Regions from separate parts of the Colwellia sp. BRX8-5 genome, predicted to be linked through region 1. Evidence: predicted binding sites of a transcription regulator. Region 1 holds the regulator's gene; the other holds the start of a gene.
The links. Region 1 encodes FliA, which starts transcription of late flagellar genes. Its sites were predicted from a motif close to CTAAAGNTNNNNNNNNNNNNGCCGATA; they were not measured.
Positions count from the first base shown of each region.

Region 2: pomA (flagellar motor protein PomA) is a predicted target of FliA. The motif match lies at 2,732-2,758, and genes of this name have one in related genera.

Region 1 covers NZ_JACGVR010000001.1:190,248-194,777, forward strand. The annotation lists gene flhF (flagellar biosynthesis protein FlhF) at 1-569, shown strand, start outside; gene H4J62_RS00810 (MinD/ParA family protein) at 683-1,525, shown strand; gene H4J62_RS00815 (RNA polymerase sigma factor FliA) at 1,600-2,319, shown strand; gene cheY (chemotaxis response regulator CheY) at 2,371-2,754, shown strand; gene H4J62_RS00825 (protein phosphatase CheZ) at 2,803-3,546, shown strand; gene H4J62_RS00830 (chemotaxis protein CheA) at 3,560-4,530, shown strand, end outside.
Region 2 covers NZ_JACGVR010000036.1:28,842-33,371, forward strand. The annotation lists gene dxs (1-deoxy-D-xylulose-5-phosphate synthase) at 1-1,225, opposite strand, end outside; gene ispA ((2E,6E)-farnesyl diphosphate synthase) at 1,263-2,153, opposite strand; gene H4J62_RS17280 (exodeoxyribonuclease VII small subunit) at 2,153-2,416, opposite strand; gene pomA (flagellar motor protein PomA) at 2,930-3,697, shown strand; gene H4J62_RS17290 (flagellar motor protein MotB) at 3,710-4,530, shown strand, end outside.

The DNA.
Region 1 (4,530 bases):
ACCAAGTGGTGATGATCTCAACAGATAACTACCGTATTGCTGGATTTGAACAATTAGCCACTTACGGCCGAATTATTGGTTGTGATGTAAAGCTTGCTGGTGATGCAAAAACCTTAGATACATTGTTGCAACAGTTCTCCAAAAAGAAACTGATACTTATTGATACTGCAGGTATGGGGCAACGTGATATGCGTTTAGCTAAACACCTAACTACTTTAGTTTCTAATGCAAGGGTCAGAATTCGCAACTATTTAGTGTTAGCTGCTAATACTCAACAACGAGTTATGCAAGAAAATGTTGATCGCTTTAAAAAAGTACCTTTAGCTGGCTGTATTTATACTAAACTTGATGAAAGCCTTAGCATAGGAGAAATAATTTCTACTTCGATTCAAAACGGTTTAGCGATAGGCTACTTAACGGATGGACAAAGAGTTCCTGAAGATATTAAAGTTGCAAATGCTGAAAAACTCGTTACGCTAGCAGATAAAATGAGCGCGAAAAATCAAATTAATAATCCAATAAATTGGCGAACAGCACCGATGAGTGCTAATACAGCTGTATTTCCATAACTTGTTCTAAATATGTGAATTTTGAAGCTATAAAAATATGCAGATTAAATGATTATAGGGTTATACTAAATTAAATTGATAGCTATTCGTAAGAAAGTAGAGAAATACGATAAATGAATGATCAAGCAAGTGGCTTAAGAAAAATGCAAAATTCAGCTCCGGTAAAAGTCATTGCTGTCTCTGGCGGTAAAGGCGGAGTAGGTAAAACTAACGTTTCGCTTAATACCGCTATTGCACTTGGACAATTAGGACAACGAGTTTTAGTTTTAGATGCCGATTTAGGCTTGGCTAATGTCGATGTTATGCTAGGTTTGCGGGTAAAACGTAACTTATCACATGTGCTTTCTGGCGAGTGTGAATTAGACGATATAATTATTGAAGGTCCCGCTGGTATTAATATCATTCCTGCTACGTCAGGTTCACAATCTATGGTCGATTTAACGCCTGCTGAACATGCGGGTTTAATTCGCGCTTTTAGTGATATGAACACAAAATTTGATGTACTTATTGTTGACACTGCCGCCGGTATTTCCGACATGGTACTAAGCTTTTGCCGTGCCTCACAAGATGTGATGTTAGTGGTCTGTGATGAACCTACATCTATTACTGATTGCTACGCCTTAATGAAATTATTAAGTCGAGATCATGGTGTATTTAAATTTAAAGTTGTTGCCAACATGGTGAGAACGCCAAGAGAAGGACAGCAACTCTTTGGTAAGCTTTCTAAAGTTACCGATCGATTTTTAGATGTTGCACTTGAACTCGTTGCTGTCATTCCATTTGACGAAAATATAAGAAATTCCGTTAGAAAACAAAAAGCAATTGTTGAAGCTTATCCACAATCGCCTGCAGCGGTTGCTTTTAAATCTTTAGCAGGTAATTTAATTAAATGGCCGGTGCCTAAACAAGCGTCAGGTCATTTAGAGTTTTTTATTGAACAATTGTTAGAACATTAATAACAAGAGTAATCAGATATGAGTACTTTGTTGAAAGTTCTATATCTTTCCTATAATTTAGCGAGTGAGCGATAGTGGTAAAACCAAATGCTTACAGTATTCAAACTGATAAATCTGCTATAATTTCGCAGCATACAGTTTTAGTGAAAAGAATCGCTTATCACCTATTAGCAAGGTTGCCTGCGAGCGTGCAGGTTGATGACCTTATTCAGTCAGGCATGATAGGCCTGCTTGAAGCGTCTAATAATTTTGATCACGGCAAAGGTGCAAGTTTTGAAACCTTTGCTGGTATTCGTATCCGTGGTGCTATGCTTGATGAAATACGCCGTGGTGACTGGACTCCCCGCTCTGTTCATAAAAATAGCCGCATGGTCAGTGAAGCGATAAAATTGCTTGAAGCAAGTTTAGGTCGTGATGTAACTGATATTGAAGTTGCTGAAAAACTTGATATTTCGTTAAATGACTACCATCATATTCTAAGTGAGGTAAGTACCGGTAAAATAATTGGTATTGAAGACTTAAGTACGGGGGCAGATGCTATATCGAATATGGAAGATGTGAATAATAACGATCCCTATGATAATTTTGAAAAAATAGTTTTTAAAAAATCGTTAACAGCATGCATTTCCACTTTACCCGAACGCGAAGCTCTAGTACTGTCACTATATTACGACGAAGAATTAAATCTTCGAGAGATTGGTCAAGTGCTTGATGTAAGTGAGTCGCGTGTTAGCCAAATTCACAGTCAAGCGATGCATAGGTTAAAAGGACGTATGCAATCTTGGCAAAGTTGAGTAGAATATACATATAATCACAATTTTAAAATGTTCTCACCGGAGGGTGCCTTGGATAAAAATATGAAAGTTCTTGTTGTTGATGATTTTTCAACGATGAGACGTATCGTCAAAAACTTGTTACGAGATTTAGGTTTCACTAACATTTCAGAAGCAGATGACGGTAGCACTGCTTTACCGATGTTAAAAGAAGGCTCTTTTGACTTTGTTGTAACTGATTGGAATATGCCAGGTATGCAAGGTATTGATTTGCTCAAAGCCATCCGTGCCGATGCGAAGTTATCACATATCCCAGTATTGCTGATTACTGCTGAAGCAAAGAAAGAACAAATTGTGATGGCGGCTCAAGCGGGTGTTAATGGCTATATTGTAAAACCATTTACCGCAGCGACGTTAAACGCCAAGTTAGATAAAATATTTCAACGCTTAGGTTAATTCCTTAATTAGATAGATAATTAATTAATCTAAACGTGAGGTTTTTGCATGAGTGCGAATACAAATGTGCATGTTTCTTTGGAAGAAGCAAAGCTACTGGTCGAATATTTAGAAAGTGGTCAACAAGACAAGGCAGATGAATTAATTGCTGAAATTCAAAATCCAATTAATTCTGAATTGTTTGCTGAAATAGGCAAGCTGACTCGCCAACTACATGACTCATTAAATAATTTTCAATTAGATTCCAGGTTAAATGATTTAGCGACAGCAGATATCCCCGATGCTCAAGAACGTCTAAACTACGTTATAACGCGAACGGAAGAAGCCGCTAATAAAACCATGGATGCTGTTGAATCTATTTTTCCCGTTGTGGATACGATACAAAAGCAAATAAAGGCTGTTAATCCGTTATGGCAAAAATTAATGCATAACAAATTGGAATTAACCGAATTTAAAAGTTTATGTGTTGATATAGATTTATTATTAAAAACGACAGATAGAGAATCAGTGCGTATGCATGATTTAATGACTGATGTTTTGATGGCGCAAGATTTTCAAGATTTAACCGGACAAGTTATTCGTAAAGTTATTGATCTAGTTCGTGAAGTAGAGGATAGCTTGATTGGTATGCTAACCGCTTTTGGTATTACGACAGATAGTAATGCAGAGCGAAGTAAACCTAAAGTAGGTGATAACTTAGTTGAAGGCCCGATCGTTAATGCAGCACAACGTGATGATGTTGTCGCTGACCAAGATGATGTTGATGACCTTTTATCAAGTTTAGGATTTTAATAGGAGTTGCTGGATGTCATTTGAGCAAGATGAAGAGATTCTTCAGGATTTTTTAATAGAAGCTGGAGAAATACTTGAAACGCTTTCGGAACAACTCGTAGAACTTGAAAACGACCCCGATAATGCCGAATTATTAAATGCTATTTTTAGAGGTTTTCACACCGTTAAAGGTGGAGCCGGATTTTTAGCATTACATAATTTAGTTGACGTATGTCATGGCGCGGAAAATATTTTCGATCTGTTACGTACCAACCAACGTAGTGTTAGTGCAAGCTTAATGGATGTTATTTTACAAGCGCTTGATGTTGTAAATGAAATGTTTGTACAAGTTCAAAACGGCGAGAAACTTGATAAAGCTGATGCTCAACTACTTGCAGAATTGCATCGTTTAAGCCAACCAGAAGGCAAAGAGCAAGCGCCTGCGCCAGTCGTTGTTGAAGCAGTAGCTACTCATGAAAGCGAAAGTTCTTCTAGCGATGAAATGTCAGAAGATGAATTTGAACGACTTCTCGACGAACTCCATGGTGGTGGCTCAGCTTCTACGCCAGCCCCAGCACCTGTAGAAACAGCAACGTCTTCAGACAGCAATGATATTTCAGATGACGAATTTGAATCCTTACTCGATGAACTTCACGGTCAAGGTGCTTTTTCGCCTGAAGTCGCTGCTAATAATTCAAGTAAACCATCTTCATCGAATAGCAGTTCATCAGATGAAATAAGTGACGATGACTTTGAAGCTTTATTAGACGAATTACATGGTCAAGGTCAAGCGCCGAAATTATCTGTTACTCCAGCACCTAGTGCACCAACACCAGCACCAACACCAGCACCAACACCTGTTGCTCAAACACCAGCCGCGAAGCCAGCACCGGTAGCTCCTGCAGCTAAACCTGTCGCTAAAGCGCCAGTGCCAGAAAAAGCGCCCGCTAAAGCAATGCAGGGTGAAACGACTGTTAGGGTTGACACTAAACGTCTTGATCAAAT
Region 2 (4,530 bases), on a different contig from region 1:
TCGCCACATCATGAATGAATTGATCGTAACCACGCTGTAAAAAGCTTGAATAAATAGCGACTACCGGTTTTTTACCGCCAATAGCGAGACCCGCAGCAAAAGTTACCGCGTGTTGTTCTGCAATCGCGACATCAAAGTACTGCTTAGGAAAGCGCTGACTAAATTCAACCATGCCAGAGCCTTCACCCATGGCAGGTGTAATGGCTATTAGTGAATCATTATTTTCTGCTGTTCTGCAGAGCCAATCGCCAAATATTTTTGAATAAGTGGGTAAACATGGCTTACTCTTTGGCAAACTCGTTTGTGCGGGATCAAATTTAGGGACAGCATGATATTTTATCGGGTCTTGCTCTGCTGCGTGATAACCTTTGCCTTTTTTCGTGGCAATATGAAGGATTTGAGGCCCTTTTAAGTTACGCATATTAGTAATGGTATCAACCAAACCATTGACATCATGACCGTCGATAGGGCCAATGTAATTAAAGCCTAACTCTTCAAAAAAGGTACTGGGTACAACCATGCCTTTTAAATGTTCTTCTGCACGACTTGCTAATTCTTTAATAGGTGGAATACCCTTTAGTATGCGCTTACCACCCTCGCGTATTCCTGTATATATACTGCCAGATAACAATCGAGCAAAGTGATTATTCAATGCACCAACATTTTCTGAAATTGACATTTCATTGTCATTTAAAATAACCAGCATATCGCTTTTAATATCACCAGCATGATTTAACGCTTCAAAAGCCATACCTGCTGTCATTGCGCCGTCACCAATAACAGCAACAACTTTACGATTTTTTGCTTCTTGTTCTGCAGCAACAGCCATACCTAGTGCCGCAGAGATAGACGTGCTTGAATGGCCAACACTTAATACATCATATTCACTTTCTTCACGCCACGGAAAAGGGTGCAAACCATCTTTTTGACGAATAGTATGCAGTTGATCGCGCCGACCCGTTAAAATTTTATGTGGATAAGCTTGATGGCCAACATCCCATATAAGGTGATCAAAAGGCGTTTTATAAACATAATGTAATGCGACCGTTAATTCTATTGTGCCTAAACCAGAAGCAAAATGGCCACTACTTTTACTTACAGAACTTAATAAGTAACTACGCAGTTCTGTACTGGCCTGAATTAGCTGACTTTTATTTAACATGCGCAGATCGTCAGGAGAATTTATATTGGCCAATAAAGGGTAGTCGGCAAGATTTATAGTCATATTTATTTTGTTTATTCTTTAAATTGCAAGAGCAAGATCAATGAGCGCGTTTGATAATAAACGTCGCAAATTGAGCTAAGTTATCTGTATTGTAGGGTAAAGTTGCTAAAGCTTGAAGTGCTTGTTGATATAAGTTGTCAGCTTTTTGCTGAGCGCCCTGTAAACCTAATAGCGCAGGGTAGGTACTTTTATTAGAGGAAACGTCTGAACCTGCTGGTTTTCCTAGTTCTTCTTCACTAGAAATAATATCAATTATATCATCGCGCACTTGATAGGCTAAACCAATATGATCAGCATAAATGGCGAGTTGGTGCTTTTCATCGGCAGAAATATCGTTACTTAACTCTGTAACCATGGTCACAGAAGCTTTTAACAACGCACCTGTTTTTAGTGAATGTAGTTTTTCTAGTTCAGCTAAAGTGATCACTTTATCGGTCGCAGAAATATCAAGTGCTTGTCCACCGCACATGCCTTGGTAACCTGAAGCATTGACTAATTGACGGATTAAGCTAATACGTTTTGATTCAACCGCGGCGCTAAAGTTATGATTAACTAAAATATCAAAGGCAAGTGTCTGTAAACTATCACCTGCTAAAATAGCGGTCGCTTCATCAAACGCTTTATGACAAGTTGGTTGCCCACGACGTAAATCATCATCATCCATCGAAGGTAAGTCATCATGAATTAATGAAAAAGCATGGATACATTCTAATGCTGCCGCAATACCGTCAACGTCAGATAATTCAAGTCCCAGTGCATCACCGGTAATATAACTTAAATAAGGACGCATACGCTTACCACCAATTAATAAGCCGTATTGCATTGCTGATAGCAATTTTTGATCATTTATTTCATAAGCGGCTAATTTGTCGGCAAGGTATTCATTAATGCGCGTTTGATAAAAGTCGAGTTGGTATAATTGGGTCACTAATTACTACCCAAACTTTCTGAGTCAACTTCGTTTTCAAAATCTTCAAGTTGGGCTTTACCATTTTTAGTCAGTAAAATTTGAATTTTTTGTTCAGCATTTTTTAACTTTTCTTGACTGGCTTGGCTGAGATTTAAGCCGCGCTCAAAAAGGGTCATTGAATCTTCTAAACTCAATGCTCCTTGTTCTAAATTCTGAACAATAGTTTCAAGTTCTAAGAGTGATTCTTCAAAGCTTAAGTTTTCTATTTTTTTCTTAGCCATCATCGAGAGTTCAGTGATTAAATATCTAGGCGCAAATTTATACCAAACGCCTTAATTAATCAATAAACTTCAAATGCTTTTGCCCCTTAATGACTATCATATACTTTCTATTGTCGGTCATTCTACGACTATATTGGCGCTTATATTTATCGTTAAAGCGCTGCGGTTAACGATAACTAGATAAATATAAATTGGGTAAGCTTAAATATGGCGAATTTAGTTGGCAGTATTAACTGTCTCTGGACTATACGTTGTTAAAGATATTGAACAATTATTTTGTTCAGCAAAGTTAACCTTAAAAATAGCGACTAATTACTTAAGTTATTGACAATATGGGCGATAATAAACTTATAGAGCCGTAAGCCATTCATATGCAGTTTTAACTGCGCGCTTTGGATGGTTATGGTTAAATCACGAGTGTGGATAAGAATATAAGTATTCGCGTATCGTAATACCTTAATGTATTATCAAATAATACGACTATCCGTATCATTTTTTTGTGGAGACTTTTTTGTGGATATAGCAACAATATTAGGTGTAGTAGGCGCAATAGGTTTACTCATTATGGCAATGATGTTGTCTGGTGATATCGGCATGTTTATTGACGTTCAGTCAGTTATTATTGTTTTTGGTGGTTCAATATTTGTTGTTTTATCTAACTATAATCTTGGTCAGTTTTTTGGAATTGGGAAAATTATAGGTAAGGCTTTTATGTTTAAAATTGAACAGCCTGACGACCTTATTGAAAAATCAGTTGAAATGGCTGATGCCGCTCGTAAAGGGGGGTTTTTGGCTTTAGAAGAAGCAGAGATAACTAACGGCTTTATGCAAAAAGGGGTCGATATGTTGGTCGATGGCCACGATGCAGATGTAGTACGTGGCACACTAAAAAAAGATATTGAGCTTACTGCTGAACGCCATGAAACAGGCGTAGGTATGATGATGGCACTTGCTGATGTGGCACCCGCGATGGGCATGATTGGCACCTTAATTGGTTTGGTTGCGATGTTATCAAACATGGATGACCCCAAATCTATTGGTCCAGCTATGGCGGTTGCACTACTAACAACCCTATATGGAGCATTCCTCGCTAACGTTATTGCCATTCCTATAGCGTCAAAACTCAGGCTTCGCCTTGCTGAAGAAAAAATGAACCAGGAGCTTATTCTTGACGCTATTCTGGGTATTCAAGACGGACAAAATCCACGTGTCATCGAAGGGTTACTTAAAAACTATCTTGCTGAAGGTAAACGTGCTGTAAATACCACAGAAGAAGAGTAACGGGAGTAATTTATGGCTGAAAAATGTAAATGTCCACCTCCGGGGCTTCCCGCTTGGATGGGTACTTTTGCTGACTTAATGTCACTATTGATGTGCTTTTTCGTTTTGCTGTTATCTTTTTCTGAAATGGATGTTTTAAAGTTTAAACAAATTGCAGGTTCGATGAAGTTTGCGTTTGGTGTACAAAATAAGATTGAAGTAAAAGATATTCCTAAAGGCACCAGTATTATTGCGCAAGAATTTCGCCCAGGTAAACCTGAGCCAACACCTATAGAAGTTATTCAACAGCAAACCATGGAAATGACCCAACAGATGTTAGAGTTTCAAGCAGGTGATGAAACGTCTGCTGGTGGTCGACAAGAACAACGAGGTACAGAACGTGGTGGACAATCACAAAGTACTGCAGATGAAATGTCAGCCCAGGCAATGCAAAAGGCTCAAGACGAATTAGAGCAGGCTTCGCAAGAGCAAGTAAATGAATTAGTTAAAAAAATTGCTGATCAATTAGAACAACAAATTCAAGATGGTGCCATAGAGCTTGAATCTCTCGGACAACAAGTGATTATTCGTATTCGTGAAAATGGTTCTTTTCCTTCGGGTTCTGCTTTTTTACAACCACAGTTTCGCCCTATTATTAGAGAAATAGGTGAGCTACTCAACACGGTTCCGGGTGAAATTATGGTTTCTGCACACACAGATGATCGCGGTATTAGTTCAGAGTTATTTTCTTCAAATTGGGATTTATCAAGTAAACGAGCTGTCGCTATTGCTCATGAATTAATTAAAGTCCCTGAGTTTGACCAGTCACGTTTACTGGTTGTTGGTCATGCCGA